3 regions of the Paenibacillus sp. FSL R7-0179 genome follow, and region 1 is predicted to be linked to each of the others. Evidence: riboswitches for the same ligand, from Rfam matches in the RefSeq annotation. Region 1 holds a riboswitch; each other region holds the start of a gene.
What was found. Region 1 has a riboswitch for cyclic di-AMP ahead of MKX63_RS03850 (C40 family peptidase). Riboswitches for the same ligand answer to the same signal wherever they lie in the genome.
Positions count from the first base shown of each region.

Region 1 (2,264 bases):
AGTATGTGTGTCAAAAAAATGAACACAAATGATCCATTTTTTGAAAATCAATCTATTTCTGGTGCTATTCCTCATAGACCATGCAATAAAAAGGCTTATTACCGGTCGGAGTGCGGCGTTCATAGGTATCCGTTATAGTGAACCCGCATTTCTGATAAGCGCGGATGGCGCGCTGGTTCCAGGTCAGCACCTCCAGGTCGATCTCACGCTCCGGGTAACGCGCCTGTGCTGCCTGCACAATAGCCTTCATGAACAGATGCCCCATCCCATGGCCGCACAGCTCGGGCCGCATTCCGACACCAAGCCGGACTACCCCCTCCATCGGAAAGAGCTGGGCAAAGCCGCACAGATCCCCCTGCCCGTTCACGACAGATACATATTGCTCACTTCGCAGCTGCGGATCTCCGAACTCCACCCCCAGCGCCTGCATCTGCTCCCAGGACATCCAGCCGTAAATATTATACGGAGGCTTGTAGCTCCACTCACAGATCTCAGCGGCATGCTGCGGCTCCATAGGCACCACGTAAAAGGTTAACGGGGAGCTTATCATTAGGGGAGACCTCCTTCCAGCCGAAACGGTATCATCCTTTAAAGGGACGGCAAGGCCGTTTCCACTTGTTCTTAATATTAATTATATACAAAAACGGCCAGTTTCGACGCAAATTCCTTGCGGAAATGCAGAAACTTGACAAACGCCAATAATTATTTTCCGAAAGTATAGAATCGGTGTTTTACAAATATAGAGGCGGGTAAGTAATTTTATAGACAAAAAAAGCCCTTCTCCAAGATTTCGGGAAAAATCTCGGAAAAGAGCGTTTGGTTGCAAAAAATTATTGTACATCATCATTGTCTTGGGAATCCGAAGCTACATTCTTGTAAGCATCTGTACTCATGATTCGTTTGGCGCCAACGTAGCGGTTGACGTAATAGCTGTCACTCAGCGAACTGATGGTTACACCACGTGAGGAAGAGGCATGGGCGAATTCGCCGTCACCGACATAAACACCGACATGAGACACGCCTTTACCATTGGTATTAAAGAATACCAGATCGCCCGGTCTTATCTCGTCACGGGACACGGCAGTGCCCATCTGATACTGGGAGCCGGATTGATGGGGCAGGTTAATGCCGATCTTATCAAAAACATACATTGTAAATCCGGAGCAATCAAACCCGTTAGTTGATGTACCGCCGGACACGTATTTGGTTCCGATGGCTTTGTCGATCACTTTATCCATTTTGGAATCCGCGAAAGCGCTTCCTGCTCCGATGGTGAAGATAATGGACAAGCTTAGTACTGCGGCTGCTAGCTTCTTCTTCAAAAGTAAATACCCCTTCCAATGCCTACGAGGTTAGCTTAAGGGTTCGGTTGAAGGTCCCCTATGACCCCTCTTAGAATAGGAGGTCAATTCACCCAAAGTGGTTCCCCCGTTTCCCTAATTCATTAGGGAACTCGGCACGACTGTTGATTAGGATTAGCGGTTCATTCAATACATGACAAAACCTTTGTTAAAAGCGATTCAATAATTACAAAAATGTTACTAAAAGCTCACTGCGATAATTGTAACAAAGACTAAAGCGCTTGGCAATCACTTATAACATATTAATGCATCTTTTTTGCTGTTTTTTAGAGTTATAGCCCTTTCGGAAGACTCATAACTATGCGCAGGCATTATTTTATATGATTTTTTCTTTGTTTTTGCAAGAAAATGCTGTTTCAAGGCTGTAGATTCGGGTAAAAGGTAGAATAAGGAAAAGGAAAAACCCGGAAATGATTACGGCAATAATCATCCCGGGCTCGTATAAGTTACATTTAGTTGTTAGAGGCTGAAATATTCGGGGTATGCTTCAAAAGGTTCAATCGTAAGCGACAGCTTGGTAGGCTGTTGTGCTCATTACTCGTTTGGCGCCAACGTAGCGGTTGGCCCAGTAGGACTGGCTCATCGAACTGATGGTTACACCACGTGAACTTGAGGACTGTGCGAACTTCCCGTTTCCAACATAAATACCGACATGGGACACTCCGTTACCCAGGGTATTGAAGAACACGAGATCACCGGAACGCAGATTGCTCTTAGATACACTTGTTCCAACTTTGTACTGTGCTTTCGAGGTGCGGGGCAAGGAAAGTCCTACATTCTTGAACACATACTTGGTAAATCCGGAACAGTCGAAGCCGCTGGTGGTTGTGCCCCCGGTTTTATACGACGTCCCAATGGTTTTTGAAATCACAGTATCCATTTTGGAATCTGCGAAGGCACTGC
Region 1 is NZ_JBBOCC010000001.1:905,438-907,701, reverse strand. It holds gene MKX63_RS03855 (GNAT family N-acetyltransferase) at 65-550, opposite strand; gene MKX63_RS03850 (C40 family peptidase) at 831-1,322, opposite strand; cyclic di-AMP (ydaO/yuaA leader) riboswitch at 1,327-1,469, opposite strand; gene MKX63_RS03845 (C40 family peptidase) at 1,858-2,264, opposite strand, start outside.

Region 2 (2,264 bases), 510 kb from region 1:
CCCACCAGCATGACTCCTTCGCTGATTTCGAGTACTATAGAGTGAAGAATTACTAACAGGAGTGGTGAATGGTTGTGAAGAAAAGCAGACAAACCCCAATGCTGGTTGGGGCCTCTATCCTGCTCATTATTGTCAGCAGCTTGATCCCCTCGGATCAGTCGACATGGCTGGGGGCGTTACAGACCCTAATGCTGGGAGCCGGATTACTCGGCTGCTGTATGGCTTTTTGGCGGTTTGCCAAGGGCGGCAAGGGTGGTAAGAGCGGGAAAGGCAAGAGCTGAGTTCTATGTACTGAACAGTTGGCGGAGACAGGATCGGTTCATGGGATGGTTGAGCTATGAAAGGTGAGCCAGGCACAGTATGGGTGCGTGATGGCGCTGAGAGTCAAGGACTAAGTCGCGGCGGATGCTGCGGCTTTTTTTGATATGCTGTGGGGTCCCGCAAAGTACCTCAGTCATCATCGAAGCCAGAGCCCCATTTTGAGGGGCGGATTTTGTTTTGTAGGCGGACTCAGAGGCCTTTATTTTGTGAAAAAGACCGATTATCTCCCCGTTGCGGACTGAGAGGACGTTAACGGGCTGTTTGGAGCGCCAAATGAGGCAGAATGGGTTAATTAAGCGCCTCTCAGTCCGCATGGACTTCAGAACAGTCTCATTTGCCGAAATAGCGGATTTGTAGTCCGCAGCCCGCCCGCCACATCAGACTCCTTCTGCCGCATCCGTATCCTGATTCCGCCACATCAGACTCCTTCTGCCGCATCCGTATCCTAATTCCGCCACAGCCAACTCGTTCCGCCGCACTCATTCCTGTATCCCACGAATCCCGCGTTATTCCCAGTCTCATCCCGCCGAAGGGCGGTGGACCGCAGGCAAGGCCGAATGTGCGGCTGCCATCTGTTCGCGTATTCCTCTAAGCCGGGCCTTCAGCTCGGGGATGCTGCACTCCAGGATCTGGCTGATGTCGGGCAAGGGGAGCTGGATGCCGTACCATAAGGCACTGGCAACGTGATCGTCCCAGTTGAGCACAGAAGCGGAGCGGCTATGGTTCCGCGCGAGCGCGGCACATTGGCGGATGCACTCTCTGTAAGCAGACGCAGCAGCGCTGTCTCCAGTGAGGCTGCCCTTCAGCCACAGTGGATGGAGGGCAGCGAAGGTGGCGGTGGTTGCTTGTTCGGCGCGGGCGCCTTTGTCCAGCAGCAGGCAGCTAAGCGCATAGACGGGACCGCTATATTGCTGGGTGTAGTGGTTGAACCCGGCAGCAGCTGTCAGTTTGGGCGGTAAGGGGTCAGGCATGTGGTCACGTTCCTTTCAGAATCTATACTGTGCAGTTCATTCCAGCGCGCAAAAAACCGCAGGCAGAGGAGGACCTCTGCCTGCGGTTGTGGGTAACAGGGCGTAAGACGCCTGGCACAAAAGCTTGGCGGATCAGGACTCTCTCCTTACGCTTACGAGGTTAGCTGTCGGATTCGGACGGTGAGAGTCGCCCTACCTGCCGGAGACCTGCGCGTGGCATTCTCCTTCGGATTCACCCCAAGTCGGCCTGACGGCCGGATGGTTCCCCCGTTTTCCACATGACGGAAATTCAGCGTGCATGCATATGCTCATTTTCATGAATGCATTCATTTGCTTTCAACACGAATCATACTCTCTTCGGAGGGGGTTTGTAAAAATGGAAAAGAGTGCTATTCGCCTTGTTTTCAGCAAATGCCTGAATAGCTGCGCATAGGAAAGCCAAAACACCTATATGTAGCAGATTATCCGCCATTTATCTCGCTCAAGCGCTGTTTTTTATTTTTGGCAGACGGCGGTGGGGATGAAGGCCCCTTGTATTAGACTACCACCACAGCGGAACCTTCTGATTCTTCCAGGCAATAATCCGCTTCACCTCACGAACGGCTCCTGTTGTAATCTCATAGCCGCTACGCTCGGTGGCATGAAGGTCCAGGAAATGCAGCATCCCTCCATAAGTCCCCACGGCCAGCAATGTCTCATCCGCATTGACAGCTAAGCCTGATATAGTGCTTCCGGCATAATAACGCCACAGCTCCCGCCCCTCTAGGTCAATGAGCGTCAAGTAGCCATAGGCGTCGCCAATGACAACACCGTCCTTCAGCGCTGCCGCCGCATATACCCGGGCCTCCTCGTTGACAAGCGGATATTCCTGATCTGGCAGAAGCTTGCCTGCTTCCGCATCTTCAAGGGACACGGCGAGGGTAACGCCATTATAGAAGTGGCAGGCATTGTACCATACGCTATGCTGGTCCT
Region 2 is NZ_JBBOCC010000001.1:396,299-398,562, reverse strand. It holds gene MKX63_RS01665 (family 43 glycosylhydrolase) at 1-56, shown strand, start outside; gene MKX63_RS01660 (hypothetical protein) at 75-281, shown strand; gene MKX63_RS01655 (hypothetical protein) at 840-1,292, opposite strand; cyclic di-AMP (ydaO/yuaA leader) riboswitch at 1,428-1,597, opposite strand; gene MKX63_RS01650 (WD40 repeat domain-containing protein) at 1,834-2,264, opposite strand, start outside.
Region 2: another riboswitch for cyclic di-AMP. It lies ahead of MKX63_RS01655 (hypothetical protein); the one in region 1 lies ahead of MKX63_RS03850 (C40 family peptidase).

Region 3 (2,264 bases), on a different contig from region 1:
TACGCCATCCTTGTATGTGAACGGCATCAAGGTGAAGGAGCCCTTCAATATGGAGGCGATTGATGCCCAGATTCAGGCAGCAACAGCAGCAGCGGGAGCAGGAGCCGCCCAATGACCGCCTTCTCTGCCTTCTGCCGGCGTAATTGTCTGTACTTGGCCTGGTTCGTCTGTGTGGTGGCTGTAGCGGGTAGCCTGTATCTCAGTGAGGTCCTGCATTACGAGCCGTGCAGGCTGTGCTGGTTCCAGCGGATATTCATGTACCCGCAGCTGTTCCTGCTGGGGATCGCCACCTACCGGGCGGACAAGCGGATCATTCCTTATGTGCTTCCTCTTAGTCTGATCGGGGGCTGCATCTCTATTTATCACTATGCAGAGCAGAAAATTCCCGCCCTTAGCAAGGTGCTTCCCTGCACCATCGGCGTACCGTGCAACAAGGACTATCTGAATTGGTTCGGATTTGTAACGGTCCCTCTGCTTGCACTTATAGCCTTTGCCTTAATCTCCATTCTGCTCTGGACAGGACGCAAGGAGGAGCCTGCGGAGTAAGAAGCTGAGGGGCAGAAGGAAGAGAAGAGAATGCCCTTAATTTTAGCAAAAAATAATATACAAAAACCCTGTAAAATCACGTGTTAAAGGGATAATGAAAGAGAATGAAAGACCAAGACATACCGGATGATGAATTTGGTTGTTTTGAGTGCTTTTCATTCTTTTTTCATTTGTTTCCACGCTTTACGGAAGACGCGTTGTAGCTTAATATTAGTCCTTGTGAGAAGTTGAATATGCGCTGAATTTTCCGGATGGAAAAACGGGGGAACCACACTTTGGCCAAGGCCAAAAGGGGTGAATCGGAACGGGCCGCAAGGGCCTGTAACCGTAGGGCTACCACAGTCCGAATCCGCCAGCTAACCTCGTAAGCTACAAGTGGGATAATGACCATGCACTCTAAGGCATGCGGATCATTTCCGTATGCTTATTTTGGTGCCTGCATTTATGAAATCCACTTATGAAAACAGCGCAGGGAAAGCCCGTTTCAACTTAACCAAGAGAGGAACTGTTACTACAATGGTAAGCAAGGTAAAACGACTATTGATCGGGCGTCCGATGAAGTCGAACGAACTCGATCATGAAAAGTTATCCAAGGTGAAAGCACTGGCTGTCCTGTCTTCTGATGCGCTCTCGTCTGTAGCCTACGGAACAGAACAAATTCTAATCGTACTGGTGGCCGCCGGGTTCACCGCCATCTGGTACTCCTTGCCAATCGCATTAGCCGTATTGGGCCTGCTGGCTATTCTGATTTTGTCCTACCGGCAGACGATCTTCGCTTATCCCCAGGGCGGGGGCGCGTACATTGTCGCCAAAAGCAATCTTGGGGTGCATACCGGCTTACTGGCCGGCGGCTCGCTGCTGGTGGATTACATTCTGACGGTGGCCGTAAGCGCCTCGGCGGGGACGGATGCGATCACTTCAGCTTTTCCAAGTCTGCATAATCATAGTGTCCTCATAGCGGTATCTGTTATCGTACTCTTAACGATTGTTAATCTGCGCGGGGTGACCGAATCGGCTTCGTTCATCGCTATCCCGGTCTATCTGTTCGTCGTCTCCATCTTCGTGCTGATTATCGCAGGGATCTTCAAATATTTAACTGGCGGCGCTCATGCGCAAATTCCTGAGATTGGCTCGGCGGTGTCGAACGTGAGTATGTTCCTGCTGCTGAAGGCATTCAGCTCCGGCTGTTCGGCTCTGACCGGGGTTGAGGCTGTCTCCAATGCGATTCCTAACTTCAAAGCGCCGGCGGAGAAAAATGCAGCCAAAACGCTGATGCTCATGGGCCTCATTCTCGGGGTGATGTTCACAGGCATTACGCTGCTCGCTTACTGGTACGGCATTATGCCCGATGCGAAGGCCACTGTGGTCTCACAGATTACCGAGTCTACCTTCGGCCGCGGCGGACTGTACTTCTTCATTCAGGGGATTACGGCGGTTATCCTGTTCCTGGCAGCCAACACGGCGTACTCAGCCTTCCCGCTGCTGGCGTTCATGTTCGCCAAAGACAAATATCTGCCCCATGCCTTCATGGTGCGCGGCGACCGGCTGGGCTTCTCCAACGGTATTATTTTCCTCGGCGTGATGTCGGCAGTGCTGGTAGCGGCATTTCACGGGAATACGGAAGGACTCATTCCATTATATGCAGTAGGGGTATTCATTCCGTTCACGCTGTCGCAGCTTGGCATGATGGTCCAGTGGTACCGGACGAAGCCGCAAGG
Region 3 is NZ_JBBOCC010000002.1:3,069,275-3,071,538, reverse strand. It holds gene MKX63_RS29645 (DsbA family protein) at 1-115, shown strand, start outside; gene MKX63_RS29640 (disulfide oxidoreductase) at 112-546, shown strand; cyclic di-AMP (ydaO/yuaA leader) riboswitch at 773-933, shown strand; gene MKX63_RS29635 (APC family permease) at 1,063-2,264, shown strand, end outside.
Region 3: another riboswitch for cyclic di-AMP. It lies ahead of MKX63_RS29635 (APC family permease); the one in region 1 lies ahead of MKX63_RS03850 (C40 family peptidase).